DNA from 2 places in the Cellulosimicrobium sp. 4261 genome. Region 1 is predicted to be linked to the other one. Evidence: riboswitches for the same ligand, from Rfam matches in the RefSeq annotation. Region 1 holds a riboswitch; the other holds the start of a gene.
What was found. A riboswitch is a leader RNA that binds a small molecule or an ion and turns the genes downstream of it on or off. The one in region 1 is predicted to bind FMN.
Positions count from the first base shown of each region.

Region 2: linked by a shared signal. The riboswitch ahead of pnuC (nicotinamide riboside transporter PnuC) and the one ahead of ribD (bifunctional diaminohydroxyphosphoribosylaminopyrimidine deaminase/5-amino-6-(5-phosphoribosylamino)uracil reductase RibD) in region 1 are both predicted to bind FMN.

Region 1 is NZ_JBEPOQ010000002.1:309,749-317,443, forward strand. It holds gene hisG (ATP phosphoribosyltransferase) at 1-362, opposite strand, end outside; gene ABIE39_RS03690 (phosphoribosyl-ATP diphosphatase) at 472-735, opposite strand; gene ribH (6,7-dimethyl-8-ribityllumazine synthase) at 823-1,290, opposite strand; gene ribB (3,4-dihydroxy-2-butanone-4-phosphate synthase) at 1,287-2,708, opposite strand; gene ABIE39_RS03705 (riboflavin synthase) at 2,705-3,328, opposite strand; gene ribD (bifunctional diaminohydroxyphosphoribosylaminopyrimidine deaminase/5-amino-6-(5-phosphoribosylamino)uracil reductase RibD) at 3,328-4,473, opposite strand; FMN riboswitch at 4,630-4,755, opposite strand; gene rpe (ribulose-phosphate 3-epimerase) at 5,034-5,702, opposite strand; gene ABIE39_RS03720 (GNAT family N-acetyltransferase) at 5,755-6,363, shown strand; gene ABIE39_RS03725 (HipA domain-containing protein) at 6,518-7,695, opposite strand, start outside.
Region 2 is NZ_JBEPOQ010000004.1:47,032-54,726, forward strand. It holds gene ABIE39_RS06540 (3' terminal RNA ribose 2'-O-methyltransferase Hen1) at 1-34, opposite strand, end outside; gene ABIE39_RS06545 (MOSC domain-containing protein) at 225-686, opposite strand; gene ABIE39_RS06550 (TetR/AcrR family transcriptional regulator) at 771-1,529, shown strand; FMN riboswitch at 1,637-1,760, shown strand; gene pnuC (nicotinamide riboside transporter PnuC) at 1,911-2,621, shown strand; gene ABIE39_RS06560 (acyl-CoA dehydrogenase family protein) at 2,785-4,026, shown strand; gene ABIE39_RS06565 (acetyl-CoA C-acyltransferase) at 4,142-5,374, shown strand; gene ABIE39_RS06570 (hypothetical protein) at 5,567-5,695, shown strand; gene ABIE39_RS06575 (NUDIX hydrolase) at 5,742-6,239, opposite strand; gene ABIE39_RS06580 (RidA family protein) at 6,431-6,826, shown strand; gene ABIE39_RS06585 (phosphatase PAP2 family protein) at 6,882-7,580, shown strand; gene ABIE39_RS06590 (phosphatase PAP2 family protein) at 7,580-7,695, shown strand, end outside.

The DNA.
Region 1 (7,695 bases):
TCCACGAGGACCTCGTACGACGTCGCGACCCGCAGCCCCTGCACCTGCTCCAACGACGTGATCGTCCCCGCCGGAGCCGCGTACCGGAACGTCGACCCCCCGAACCCGAGCTGCATGTGCTCCACCGCGTCCGCGCCCGAGTCCAGCAGCAGGTCCCGCCCCGTCACCCCGACGTCGACCGTGCCCGACCCCACGTACACCGCGATGTCGCGCGGGCGCAGGAAGAAGAACTCGGCGTCGTTGTCCGGGTCCGCCAGCACCAGCTCGCGCGGGTCACGACGCTGGCGGTACCCCGCCTCGCGCAGCATCTCGACGGCGGGCTCGGACAGGGACCCCTTGTTGGGGACGGCGATACGCAGCATGACAGGACCTTCGTTCAGGGGATCGGGCAGGAAGAGGGGAACAGCAGGGACGAGCGAGGGGCGAGCGGCGCTCGCGGCCGGGAGCGGGGACGCTCACCGGCGCGGCCGCTCACAGATGCTCGTACACGTCCTGCAGGCTCAGACCCTTCGCCAGCATGAGGACCTGCAGGTGGTAGAGGAGCTGGGAGATCTCCTCCGCCGTCTTCACGTCGCCCTCGTACTCGGCGGCCATCCACACCTCGGCGGCCTCCTCGACCACCTTCTTCCCGATCGCGTGCACGCCGGCGTCCAGCTCCGCGACCGTGCCGGAACCGGCAGGTCGCGTCGTGGCCTTCTCGGACAGCTCCGCGAACAGGGACTCGAACGTCTTCACGCGCTCCAGGGTATCCGCCACCCGGACCCGGCCGGGGCGTGTCCGCCCAGCGGGCACACCCCGACCGTTCGCGTCACAGGTCACAGGTCACAGGTCGCGCAACGCCACGACCGTCGCGACCGCCGCCTCCGCCGCCTCCGCACCCTTGTCCTCGCGCGACCCCTCCAGACCCGCCCGGTCCAGCGCCTGCTGCTCGTCGTCGCACGTCAGCACACCGAACCCCACCGGCACGCCCGTGCGCACGCTCACGTCCGTCAGACCCGACGTCGCCGCCTGGCACACGTACTCGAAGTGCGGCGTCCCCCCACGGATCACCACCCCCAGCGCCACCACCGCGTCCGCACCGTGCTCCACCGCACGCGCCGCCGCCACCGGCAGCTCGAACGACCCCGGCACCCGCACCACGCTCACGTGCGACACGTTCGCTGCCGCCAACGCCCGGCGCGCCCCCGCCAGCAACCCGTCCATCACCTCCGTGTGCCAGCTCGCCGCGACCACCGTCACCCGCAGCCCCGACCCGTCCACGCTCAACCTCGGCGCACCCGCCCCGCTCATCCCTCGTCCTCCTTCGTCTCCTCGGCACCGGACCCGTCGCCCGGCCCTCCCACGGCAGTCCCGTCCGGGACCGCCACCGTGTCCAGCAGATGACCCATCGCCACCTTCTTCGTCACCAGGTACGCCCGGTTGTGCTCCCCGTGACCCACCTCGATCCGCTCCGCACCCACCACCTCGATGCCCGACGCCACCAGACCCGTCACCTTCGCCGGGTTGTTCGTCAGCAACCGCACCCGCGACAACCCCAGGTCCGCCAGGATCGCCGCCGCCGCCCCGTACTCCCGCCGGTCCACCGGCCACCCCAGCTCCAGGTTCGCCTGCACCGTGTCCAGACCCGCGTCCTGCAGCTCGTACGCACCGATCTTCGCCAGCAACCCGATGCCGCGCCCCTCGTGCCCCCGCAGGTACACCACCGCACCGCCCTCCGCCGCGACCCGCACCATCGCGGCCTCCAGCTGCGGACCGCAGTCGCACCGCAACGACCCGAACGCGTCCCCCGTCAAGCACTCCGAGTGCACCCGCACCACCGGCACCCCCTCCGGCCCGACGGCGCTCGCGGCCTGCGCGCCCGCGTCACCACGGTCCGACGCGCGAGCCGGACCCACCGCGGGAACCAGCGCCACGTGCTCCGCCCCCGTGCGCAGGTCCCGATACCCCACCACCCGGAACCGGCCGTGCGCCGTCGGGAGCTCTGCCGAGGCGGTGCGGTGCACCCGCCGCGCCAACGCCTCTCGATCCGGCACCTCCGCGGCCACCGCAGGCGCCGGGTCGTGCACCCGCCGCCACGCCACCAGGTCCGCGATCGTGATGAGCACCAACCCGTCACGCTCCGCCAGCGCCGCCGCGTCCCCCAGACGCATCATCGTCCCGTCGTCGTGCACCAGCTCCGCGATCCCGCCGACCTCGCCCATCCCCGCCAGGCGCACCAGGTCCACCGCCGCCTCCGTGTGCCCCGCACGGTGCAGCACACCCCCCGGCACCGCCCGCAACGGCAGCACGTGCCCCGGCCGGATCAGGTCCACCGGACCCGACGCCGGGTCCGCGAGCACCCGCAACGTCCGCGCCCGGTCCTCCGCCGAGATCCCTGTCGTCACCCCCGTCGCCGCGTCCACCGTCACCGTGTACGCCGTGCGCCGCGGGTCCTGGCTGTGCGGCACCATCAACGGCAGCTCCAACGCGTCCGCCCGCGCCGCCGGCATCGGCGCACACAGGTACCCCGACGAGTGCCGGATCGTCCACGCCACCCACTCCGCCGACACCCCCTGCGCCGCGAACACCACGTCCGCCTCGTTCTCCCGGTCCGGCGAGTCCGCCACCAGCACCGGACGCCCCGCCCGGATCGCCGCCAGCGCCTCCTCCACCGACCCCAGCCGCACGCCCTCCGGCACGGCGGCGCTCGCGGACCCCGCGCCCGTCACGACGCGCTCCCGGGGACCACGCCCGACACGAGCAGCCGCTCGACGTACTTCGCCAGCACGTCGACCTCCAGGTTCACGCGGTCCCCCGGGACCAGGCCCCGGAGGACCGTCGCCTCGAGAGTCGTCGGGATGAGGGATACGCCGAACGTGTCGTCGTCCACGTGCGTCACCGTCAACGACACCCCGCTCACCGCGATCGAACCCTTCTCCGCCACGTACCGGGTCAGACCCGCAGGGGCGGAGAACACCAGGTCGTCCCAGCGCTCCCCCGGCGCGCGGCTCACGAGCGCGCCCACACCGTCCACGTGCCCCTGCACCACGTGACCACCCAGCCGCGCGTCCGCCCGGACGGCCCGCTCCAGGTTCACCGGCGACCCCGCGACGAGGTCACCCAGCGCCGTGCGCCGCAGCGACTCCGGCATGACGTCCGCCGTGAACGACCCGTCGCCCCCGAGGCTCGTGACCGTCAGGCACACCCCGTTCACCGCGATCGAGTCGCCCAGGCCTGCGTCCGACACGGCCAGCGGCCCCTCGACCGTCAGCACCGCGTCCTCCCCCTCGCCGCCCGGGAACCCGATACCCCGGACCCTCCCGATCTCCTCCACGATCCCCGTGAACATCAACCCACCCGTCCTTCCACGCTCTTCCTGGACACCACCAGCGCGTCGTCCCCGACGCGCCTCACCTCCACCGTGCGGAACCGGTGCGCGTCGGCGATCGTCGCCACGCCCAGCCCGTCCACCGCCCGTCGACCGCTCCCCAGCAGCACCGGGGCCACGTACGCGTGCAGCTCGTCCACCGCACCCGCGGCCAGGAACGCCGTCGCCAGCGTCGGACCGCCCTCCACCAGCACGTGCCGCACCTCCCGCTCCGCGAGCCTCTCCAGCACCTCACCGACGTCCCGCGTCAGCACGTGCACCAGCTCGCCGCCCGCCGCGCGCACCCGCGCCGTCGGCGGGATCCCCCGCAGCCCGACCACCACCCGCATCGGCTGGTGCTCCGCCAGACGCACGGCGCTCACGGGGTTCTGCGCTGCGGTGCGCGAGGAGTCGTGGGTGCGGACCCGCGCGGTGAGCGCCGGGTCGTCGGCCAGGAGCGTGCCCGTGCCGACGACGATCGCGTCGACCTCCGCGCGCACGCGGTGGGCGTGCTCGCGCGCCGCGGGCCCGGTGATCCACCGGCTCGTCCCGTCCTCGGCGGCGACGTAGCCGTCGAGCGTCGTGGCCGTCTTGAGCGTCACGTACGGCGTGCCGCGCCGGACGGCCGTGAGCCACACGCGCAGGAGCTCCTCACCCTCTGCGGCGCGCAGGCCGCGCACGACGCGCACCCCTGCGGCACGCAGCCGGTGCGCGCCGCCCGTGGCGACGGGGTTCGGGTCGTCGACGGCGAGCACGACCTCCGCCACGCCCGCCGCGACGAGCGCGTCGGCGCACGGGCCGGTACGACCGGTGTGGGCGCACGGCTCGAGCGTGACGACCGCCGTCGCGCCCGTGACGTCGACGCCGCGCGCCCGTGCGTCGGCGAGTGCCGCTGCCTCCGCGTGCGGCGTCCCTGCGCCCCGGTGCCACCCCTCGGCGAGCACGGGCCGCGGGTGCGGGTCGAGCGAGCCGGGGGGCGCGCCCTCAGCCACGGGTGCGCCGGCCGGTGGGCCCAGCAGGACGCACCCGACGCGGGGGTTCGGCCCGTGCGCCGGTCCTCGGGCAGCCAGCGCGAGCGCGCGCGCCATCGCGGCGTCGATCGTCAGGGTGCGGGGGTGCTCGCCCATCGTCCTCCTCCCGGGCACGGGCGCTCCGGGGTGAGGGCGGGCGGCGGGTCGAGCCACGAAGGCCCGACGGCGTCGCTCACCACGGCGAGGCCGCCACCTCGCGACGGGTGCACCGACGGGTCGCCGGAGCACCACGCGCCGAGGCGTGGCCGCGCCGCACGTGCTTCCTCCCATCCGGACTTTCACCGTCGGTCCTGGAGTTCCACCAGGTCAACCGCGCGTGGGCGCGGGTCGCGGACTGTCACCGCCGGCTCGGAATTGCACCGACCCCGGAGCACGTTCGTGCGTACTGCGTTCTGCAACCGCCGATGGTACTCCGGTATCCCCTGCGACAGGGAGGTCGGTGGTCCGTCGAGACGTCTGCGGCCCGAGGCGAGGGCGGCTTTCCCGACAGGTGAGCTCTCCCGAGCCGCGGGTCTCCCCGCGTCGACGCCCGGTCTTCGGTGCTGGTTGGTGAGTCTCACGCGGTCGGTGGGTGGAGGGATATGCGCTTGGCACACTATTTTTTCGGAGACAGAGAAGGGGCTCTCCCCGCGGAGAGCCCCTTCCTCGCTCCCGGATCAGTGGGCGTGCGCCGACGACTCCGCCAGCTCGCGCAGCGCCTGGATCTCCGCCGGCACGTTCTCTGCCCCGTACACCGCCGACCCGGCGACGAAGACGTTCGCCCCCGCGTCCGCAGCCCGCTCGATCGTCGTGCGCGACACTCCCCCGTCGACCTGGATCCACACGTCGAGGCCCGACTCGCTCACGGCCTCGCGCGCCCGCCGGATCTTGGGCAGCGTCCCCTCGATGAAGGACTGCCCGCCGAAGCCCGGCTCGACCGTCATGACGAGGATCATGTCCACCTCGGTCAGCAGGTCCAGGAAGGGCTCCACGGGCGTGGCAGGGCGCAGCGCGACCCCCGCGCGGGCTCCCAGGCGCCGGAGCTCGCGAGCGAGCCGCACAGGGGCAGCAGCGGCCTCGGCGTGGAACGTGACCGACGCCGCGCCCGCCTCCGCGTACGACGGCGCCCAGCGGTCCGGGTCCTCGATCATGAGGTGCGCGTCGATGGGGACGGGCGACACCTGCGCCAGGCGCTCGAACACCGGCAGCCCGAGCGTCAGGTTCGGCACGAAGTGGTTGTCCATGACGTCGACGTGCGCGTAGTCCGCCGTGGCGATCGCGTTCAGGTCGCGCTCGAGGTTCGCGAAGTCGGCGGACAGGATGCTCGGTGCGATGAGGGCTGCCATGCGCCCCAGCCTAGGGGCGCGGGCCGGCGCCCGGCGCTCGTACCCTCGTCGCGTGAGCGACCTCCCCTCCCCCGCCCCCGGTCCGATCCCCGCCGCGTTCCCCCTCGCGCCCGACCGACCCGTGCCCGTGCCCGCCGTGACGGTCCGCCCGGCGACGGTGCACGACCTGCCCCGCGTCGCCGAGATCGCCGCCCCGTTCGTCCGCGACACGTGCGTGACGTTCGAGGAGGAGGTCTGGGACGTCCCGGCGTGGCACCGCAAGCTCGACGACGTCGCTGCGCGCGGCCTGCCGTTCCTCGTCGCCGAGGTGGAGGGTCCGGCCGAACCGGGCTCCCCGCGCGGCACCGTCGTCGCGGGCTACGCGTACGCGTCCGCCTGGCGCCCCAAGCCCGCCTACCGGCACACCGCCGAGGACACGATCTACCTCGACCCGGCCCACGCCGGGCGCGGCGTCGGCACGGCGCTGCTCGCCGCGCTCCTGGAGGCGCTGGCCGCCGCGGGGGTCCGGCAGGTCGTCTCCGTCGTCGCCGACGTCCCCGAGGCCGCCGGGTCGCTCCCGCTGCACCGCCGCTTCGGCTTCGTCGAGGCGGGTGGCCTGACCGCCGTCGGGTTCAAGCACGGCCGCTGGGTCGACACGATCCTGCTCCAGCGCTCGCTCTGATCATGTCGACGCCGCTGCGCGACGACCGGCCCAGGTGCCCGTCGTCGCGCAGCGGCCGACCAGGCGGTCCTGGTGGGTGGAGCGGGCGGTCCTGGTGGGTGGGGGGCACGCGGACCCGCCACGACCACCTGCTCGGCGCGAGAGGAGGCCGTGCTCAGGCGACCAAGCCGCGGCGGAGGTCGGCGGTGCGCCGCTCGACCGTGCGCCAGGCGTGCCGGCTCACGCCGGGGTGGGCGTCGCGGTCGATGTCCGCGAGCGCCGCGAGGAGTCCGTCGAGGGTCTGGGCGACGACGCGCTGGGCGCGTCGGCGGGGCAGCCCCCAGGTGGCGCCCTCGGTGACGAGGTGGTCGGTGGTGAGTCGGTCCATGTCGCGTTCGCCGGCGACGTCCATGGCGAAGACGCGGGAGGCGTGGTCGTGGTGGAGGTGCATGGCGATGTCGTAGGCGGGGGCGAGGCGGACGGTGCCGTCGGCGTGGCGCAGGACGGAGATGTTCTTGGCGTGGGCGTCGGTGTTGCCGAGGGCGAGGTTGAGGGTGGTGAGGGCGAGGAGGGGGTCGGGGCGGGTGCCGTCGTCGCGCAGGGTGCGGGCGATGGCGGCGAGGGAGGGGAAGCGGCGGCCGTGCTGGAACTTGCGTTCGGGGTCGCGGGTGTTGATGCCGAGGGCCTGGGCGGCGTCCTCCTGGTGGAGGCGTGCGGTGCCGGTGGGTTCGTCGGGGTCGGGGACGCGGTCGTAGCGGGTGACGACGATGGCGCGTTCGCCGTCGAACTCGGTGACGTGGGCGTCGACGGTGGTGAGGCCGATGCGGCGGGCGAGGTCGAGGGCGGCTGCTTCGGTGTTGACGAGGTCGGCGGTGGGTGAGTCGGCGGGGCGGGCGACCTTGAGGATGTGGGTGGTGGGTGCGGAGCCGTGGGGTCGGGCCCAGCCGTGCTCGTCGTGGAGGAGGGTGATCTTGGGTTCCATGCCGGGCAGGGAGCTGGTGAGGTGCTCGCTGCGGCCTTCTCCCCCGCTGCGTGCGACGGCGGCGTGCAGGAGTCGTGCGACGGCGGCGTCGTCGAGGTGTTCGGGGGTGCCGGGTGCGGGGTGGGCGTGGCCGTCGGGGGCGAGGAGGACGGCGCCTGCGGTGTCGTGGCCGTAGTGGACGAGGAAGGCGAGGGCGTCGTCGGGGTCGATGCCGGCGTCGATGGCCATGGCGTCGCGGGTGCGGCCCTCGGGGAGGAGTCCGTCGAGCCAGGCGGCGACGCGGGCGGGGTGGGGCGGGGCTTCGTCGGGCGGGGTGATGGGCAGGAGGTGGGACAGGACCCGGGCGTCGTGCCCCCAGCGGTCGAGGGCCT
Region 2 (7,695 bases), on a different contig from region 1:
CGGGGGACGCCGTCGCGGCGAGGGTCACGAGCATGGCCGCCATAGTGCCACCCGGCGGGGCACACGGCACCGGGTTTGTGGACGACCTCCGGGCCTGTGGACGGCCGTCGTCTCACCCGCCCCGGCCGTCGACGCGGGGGCCATCCCGGGTCTACCGTCGAAGCACGGGCGCCGCTGCCACGGCACGCGCCCGGCCACCGTCGGACCGGAGGCCGCCCCGGGGCTCACGCCCCGCCGGCGGCCGCCTCGTCCCACACCACGACGTCGCCGGCCCGGACCGTGCCGGACGACAGCAGACGGCACACGACGCCGCCCCGCGCGTGCATCGCGCGCATCGCGCCGGGCGCGATCCAGTCGTCGAGCAGCCGGCACGGCGCGGCGATCCGCAGCACCTGGAGCTCGACGTCCCCGATCCGCAGGAACGAGCCGGGCTTCGTGGGCAGGTCGCCGTGGGTGAGCGTGACATTGCGCCGCGTGAGACCGGGGTCGATCTCGTGCCCGAGGTCCGCGGAGGCGGCCGCGAGGTCGGTGAGCGTCTGGATCGTCACGTGCCGGTGCTTCGACCCGTGGTACCGGTCGCCGACGAGGCCCCTGCCCTCCTCGGCCTCGACCGACGCGACGACCCGCGTCGGCAGCCGACGGGCCTTCGCGACGTGGATCGCGTGCACGCGGGGCTGGTCCGGCATGGCACCAGCCTCGCACCCGGCGCCGCCGCCGGGCCACCGCCCCCGGGCCGGGCGAGCGCCGGGTACCGGTGTACCGTCCGGTGCATGACCGACGTCCGCAGCCGCACCCATGCCCAGGCCGTCGACGCAGCGATCGAGCTCTTCACCCGCAAGGGCTACGAGCAGACGACCGTCGAGGAGATCGCCGACGCCGCCCAGGTCAGCCGCGCCACCTTCTTCCGCCGTTACGGGTCCAAGGAGGACGTGGTCTTCGCGGACCACGAGCTCCTGCTCGACGAGGTCGTCGTCATGCTCGCCGCGACGCGGCCCGTGCCCGACGCCGAAGGTCACCTCACGCCCGACCCGACGGTCGACCCGTACCTCGAGGTGTGCCGCGCGGCGCGGCTGGTGTTCGACCACCACGTCGGGCAGCGCGAGACCTCCCTGGCCCGCTGGCAGCTCCTCCAGCAGGTGCCCGCCCTGCGCGACCGCGAGCTCGTCACGACCCACCGCTACGAGCGCGCGTTCACGGCGTACCTGCGCGACGCGCTCCCGCCGGACGAGCGTCGCTCGACGGCGTCCATCGCGTTCGCGGCGTCCGTCGTCGCGGTGCACAACGCGCTCCTGCGCCGGTGGCTGCGCTCCCCCGAGCAGGACCTGCGCCCCCAGCTCGAGGAGGCGTTCGCGGACCTGCGCCGCGCCGCCGTCGGCCGGTACGCCGCGCCGGACGGCGCCGCCCAGGAGCGCAGCGGGGACGGCGTGCCCGCGGCGCGCCGCGTCGTCGTGACCGTGGTGGACGCGGACGCGGACGCGCAGGACGTCGCGGACGACGTCGCGCGCGCCGTCCGCGACGCCCTGGCCTGACCCCTCCCGCCCCGCCCCGCCTTCCAGTCCGTGGGACGGTGCGGTGCGAGTCCCGTGCCCGGGGAATGCGCGAGTAGCATCGGCGGTTGCAGAACGCAGTACGCACGAACGTGCTCCGGGGTCGGTGCAATTCCGAGCCGGCGGTGACAGTCCGCGACCCGCGCCCACGCGCGGTTGACCTGGTGGAACTCCAGGACCGACGGTGACAGTCCGGATGGGAGGAAGCACGTGCGGCGCGGCCGTCCTCGGCCGGGCTCTCGCGAGCCCGCGCGACGGGGCGCGGTCTCGCCGTGGTGAGCGACGCCGTCGGGCCCTCGTCGCCCGGCCCCGCCGCCCGCCCTCACCCCGGAGCGCTCGTGCCCGGGAGGACGAGGACATCCGATGGACCTGATCCACGCGCTGTTCGACGCGCAGCTGACGATCGGCGGCCAGCACCTGCTGTGGCGCGAGATCGTGGGCAACGGGTTCGGCCTGGCGTCGGCGCTGGGCGGCATGCGGCGCAAGGTGTGGGCGTGGCCGGTGGGCATCGTCGGCAACCTGCTGCTGCTCACGGTGTTCCTCGGCGCGGTGTTCGCGACGCCCAACCCCGTCAACCTGCTCGGCCAGGCCGGTCGCCAGGTCATGTTCGTCGTGGTCTCGGTGTACGGGTGGGTGCAGTGGCGCAAGACCCAGGCGCGGCTCGGCGACGCCGACGCGGACAGCCACGGCGTCGCCGTCGTGCCGCGCTGGGCGTCGTGGCGCCAGCGCGCGTTCCTCGTCGTCGCGCTCGTGGGCGGCACGGCGCTGCTGACCCCCGTGTTCCGCGCGCTCGAGTCGTACGAGCCCGTCTGGGCCGACGCGTGGATCTTCATGGGCTCGCTGCTCGCGACGTACGGCATGGCGAAGGGCTGGGTCGAGTTCTGGCTCGTCTGGGTCGCCGTGGACATCGTGGGCGTGCCCCTGCTGATCTCGGCCGGCTTCTACGCGTCCGCGTTCATGTACGTGTTCTACGGCGCGTTCACGCTCGTCGGGTTCTTCGTGTGGTGGCGCGTCAACCGCCGCGCGGCCGCCGCAGCCGAGGCGGACGCGGCAGCGGCGGGCGCGCCCGCCTGACCCGCGACCTCCCTGACCAGCCACCTCGATACCCCGTCTCGATTGACTGAGACGGGGTATCGCTGCACTATGGGAGGGACCGCCGCCGACGCCGGGCCTGCACCCCGGGCAACCGCGTCGAGGACGGTCGACCGACCGCAGCCGCCCTCCCAGGGGAGCACCGATGCCCACCACCCCGATCATGCCCGGCGTCACCGAGCCCACCTACGACCTCGCGACCCCGCTCGACCTCGACTACGCCGGCGCGTTCGCCGACGCGACCGAGGAGGACCGCGCCCACCTGCAGCGCGTCCGGCAGTTCGTCCAGGACGAGGTGCTGCCCGTCATCGACGACTACTGGGAGCGTGCCGAGGTCCCGTTCGACCTCGTCAAGCGCATGGGCGAGCTCGACCTGCTGCGCGACGGTGTCGACGTCGACGGTCGTCCGCACGTGAGCCAGCTCGCGGCAGGCCTCGCCGCCATGGAGATGTCGCGCGGCGACGGCTCCGTCGCGACGATCTGCGGCGTCCAGGGCGGTCTCGCGCTGCGCAGCATCCAGATGCTCGGCTCCGACGAGCAGCGGGCGAAGTACGCCGAGCCGATGGCGCGCGGGGAGATCCTCGGTGCGTTCGCGCTCACCGAGCCCACCCACGGCTCGGACTCCGTCTCGCTCGAGACGACGGCGCGCAAGGAGACGCGCGACGGCGTCGAGGGCTACGTGCTGAACGGCGAGAAGAAGTGGATCGGCAACGGGTCGTCGGGCCACATCACGGTCGTGTGGGCGCGCCTCGTCGGCGACGACGGCGATGGTCAGGTCCACGGGTTCGTCGTGCCGCAGGACACCCCGGGCTACACGGGCACGACCATCACAGGCAAGGTGTCGCTCCGCGCGATCTGGCAGGCGCACGTCGTGCTCGACGACGTGTTCGTCCCCGCCGAGAACGCCCTGCCGGGCGCGCGGTCGTTCAAGGACACCTCGCGCGTGCTCTTCGCGACGCGCCTCGGGGTGGCGTGGGCCGCCGTCGGGCACGCGGTCGCGTGCTACGAGGCCGCGGTCGCGTACGCGAAGCAGCGCGTCCAGTTCGGGCGCCCGCTCGCCGCGAACCAGATGGTGCAGGAGCGCCTCACCCGGATGCTCTCGACGATCACGCAGCTGCAGCTCCTCGTCGCGCAGATGACGCGGCTCGACGAGGCGGGGACGCTCACCGGCCCGCAGGCGTCGCTCGCGAAGTACACGTGCACCCGCGGGGCGCGCGAGGTCGCGGCGAGCGCGCGCGACCTGCTCGGCGGCAACGGGATCCTGCTCCAGAACCGCGTCGCGCGGCACTTCGCCGACATCGAGGCCCTGCACACCTACGAGGGCACCGAGTCGGTCCAGGCGCTCATCGTCGGGCGCGACATCACGGGCGTCTCCGCGTTCGTCTGACGGTCCCGAGGGCGCACGCCCTCCCTCCGCTCCCCGGCGCCGCTCGCCCCTCCTCGCGGCGCCGGGGCTCCTTCCTGTTCGCCCCGTCTCCTCGCCCTCCCCGGATCGGAGTCCCATGAGCACCGACGCCAGACCCCTGCCCGACGCCGCCGCCGTCACCCCCGAGGACGAGGTCACCCCGGTCCTCCTGCACGGCGCGCGCACCCCCTTCGCGCGCTTCCGCGGCGCGCTCGCCTCGCTCTCGGCGGCCGAGCTCGGCGCGCACGCGATCCGCGGCGCGCTCGCAGCCTCGGGCGTCGCGCCGGAGCAGGTCGACACGGTGATCGTCGGGCAGGTCGTGCAGGCGGGCGCCAAGCAGGGCCCCGCGCGCCAGGCCGCGATCCTCGCGGGCCTCGGCTGGGACGTGCCCACCGTGACGATCAACAAGCTGTGCCTCTCGGGCCTCACCGCGATCATCGACGCGGCCCGGCTGGTCCGTACGGGCGAGGCGAGCGTCGTCGTCGCGGGCGGCCAGGAGTCCATGACGAACGCGCCGCACCTCGTCGTCGGGTCGCGCTCCGGGTTCGCGTTCGGGGACGTGACGATGGCCGACTCGCTCACGCACGACGGCCTGAACGACCCGTTCAGCGGCGAGGTCATGGGCGAGCTCACCGACCGCGGCTGCGCGACGCGCGGCATCGGCCGCCCCGAGCAGGACGCGTTCGCGCTGCGCTCGCACCAGCGGGCCGCCGCGGCGCGCGACGCCGGGCGGCTCGCCGAGGAGATCGCCCCCGTCGAGGTGCCGCAGCGGCGGGGCGAGCCGGTCGTCGTCGAGCACGACGAGGGCGTGCGCGCCGACACGACGCTCGAGGCCCTGGAGCGCCTGCGCCCGGCCTTCGTGCGGGACGGGACCATCACCGCCGGGTCGAGCTCGCCCCTGTCCGACGGCGCGGCGGCGGTCGTCGTCGCGAGCCGCGCCTTCGCGAAGCGCAACGGTCTGCCGTGGCTCGCCGAGATCGGTGCGGCCGGCCAGGTCGCGGGGCCCGACAACTCGCTGCACTCCCAGCCGGCGCGGGCCGTCGAGGCCGCCGTGAAGCGCGAGGGGATCGCCGCGGCGGACCTCGACCTCGTGGAGATCAACGAGGCGTTCGCCGCCGTCGCGCTGCAGTCGGTCGCGGACCTCGGCATCGACGCGGACGTCGTCAACGCCGACGGCGGCGCCATCGCGCTCGGCCACCCGGTCGGCGCGTCGGGCGCTCGGCTCGCGCTGCACCTCGCGCTCGCGCTCCGTCGCCGCGGGGGCGGCGTCGGCGCGGCGGCGCTGTGCGGCGGCGGCGGCCAGGGGGACGCGCTCGTCCTGCGCGCCTGACCCTCCGGGCGGGCCCCGTCGGGGCTCCGCCGCGCGAGCCGACCAACCCTGGTGCACGATGCTGCACCAGGGTTGGCGCGTTTCGGCGGCCGCGGTGTGACGCAGATCGCGCCACGACGGCCGGGTTTCGCGTCATGGATCGCGTCTGACGTGGTCCCTCTCCCTGGAACCGCCCCCCATGAGAGGACCGTCATGACCACCGTGACCGACGCAGCCCGCCGTACCGCGAGCCGTGCGCGCCGCTCGCACCTGTCCGCCGTCGCCGTCGCGCTCGTCGGGCTCGCCGCAGGCTTCGCCGCGGCGCCCTACCTGCTCGGCTGACGCCTCCCGCTCGACGGGCCCGGGGCCGCGCGGTCCCGGGCTCTCGTCATCCCTCGGTCGTCGTGCTCTGCGCCGGCTCGCGCGCGAGCAGCTCCTCCAGCCGGTCCAGCAGCGGGACCTGGCCCGCGACGACGAGCCCGCGAGCCCGCGCGAGCGCGAACCAGCCGGCCCGGTCGAGCTCGGGGAACTCCTGCATCCGTCCCGAGCGCGGCGGCCACTCGAGCGCGAACGTGTTGCTGGAGATCGCGGTGACGTCGAGGTCCGCCTCTCGCGCCCACGCCGCGACGAGCTTGCCGGCACGCTGGCGCACGGTGCCGAGGTCGAGGTCGGGCGCCTCCGCCGCGGGGGCCGGGACGCCGAGCTCCTCGGCGAACTCGCGCAGCGCCGCCGCGTGCTCGTCCTCCCCCGGCTCCACCTCGCCCTTGGGGATCGTCCACCCGCCCGCGTCCTTGCCCGCCCACAGCGGGCCCCCCATGTGCCCGAGGAGCACCTCGACGACGTCGTCACGGAACCGGTAGAGCACGAGCCCTGCTGACTGCTTCACCCCTCCTTCCTACACAGCCGACGCCGGACCGGCCCGTCGGAGCCGCGCGGACCACCCGCCGGGGGCGTCTCGGGGGCGTGCCGGGGGCCTGTCGGGGACCTTCGGGGGCATGTCGGGGGTCTGTCGGGGTCTGTCGGAGGCACGGCGTAGCGTCGGCAGCACCAGGACCGGGACCGCAGGAGGGAACGACCATGACCACGCCGAGCGTCACGCACCTCAATCCTGCCGGGCTGCACCGCAACCCGGCGTTCTCGCAGGGCACGATCGTCGAGACCGGTCGCACGCTCTACGTCGGCGGACAGAACGGCACCGACGCGGACGGCGCGATCGTCGAGGGCGGCATCGCGGCCCAGACGGCGCAGGCGCTGCGCAACGTCCTCGCCGTGCTGGCCGAGGCAGGCGCCGGGCCGGAGGACGTCGCGCGGCTCGCCGTCTACCTCGACCCCGAGGCCGACCTCATGGAGGGCTTCGCCGCCGTCGGCGAGGTCTGGGGTCCGCACCCCGCCGCCGTGACCGTCCTGCGGGTCGGGATCGCGCGGCCGGGCGCGCTCGTCGAGATCGAGGCGGTCGCGGCGCTCCCCGCCTGACGCGAGGCACCCGCTCCCGCGCGCGACGTCACGGGGGTGCCGCTACTGTCCGGGGGTGCCAGCCGACCGGACCCCGTACCGCGCCCTGTGGCGGGCCGCGGCGTACGGGGTCGCGGCCTCGCTCCCCGTGCTCGCGCTCGCCTGGCTCGTGCGCGCGGAGTCGGGGGTCGTCGTGGACGCGGACCGCGCCGCCGTCGCCGCGGCGACCCGGTTCGCCGGCGAGCGCCCTGCGCTCGAGCGCGCGCTCCTCGTCGGGCAGGAGGCGCTCGCCGCACGGTGGATGAACCTCGCCGCGATGGGCGTGTGCGTCTGGGCGTGGCGGCGCCACGGCCTGGGGCCGCGTGCGGCCTGGGCGGCCGGGACCATCTGGGGCGCGTGGGCCCTCGGGCTCGGCGCGAAGGAGGTCGTCGGCCGCGCGCGGCCCGTCCTCGAGGACGCCGTGTCGACCGTGCCGGGCGCGAGCTTCCCCTCGGGTCACGCGATGAACGCGGCGGCGGTCGGGGTGACGCTCAGCGTGCTCGTCTGGCCGCTGCTCGGGCGGCGTGGCCGCGTCGCGGTGGTCGGCGGCGCGACGGCGCTCGCCCTCGTCACCGCGGCCGACCGCGTGCTGCTCGGCGCGCACTACCCGTCCGACGTCGTCGGCGGGATCCTCTTCGGCGGCGCGGTCGCGGGGGCGTCCGCCGTCGGCTTCCACGGGTGGACCGCCGCGCGGTCCGGCCGTCCCTCCGGTGACACTCCCAGGAACGAGGTCTGATGCATCCCTTCGTGCACCGCTACGAGCTCGACACGACCCGCCCCACGGCGAAGGAGGTGCTGCGCGACGTCGGCCTGCGGGCGTTCCTCCCGGGAGCGGTGCTGTGGGTGGTCAT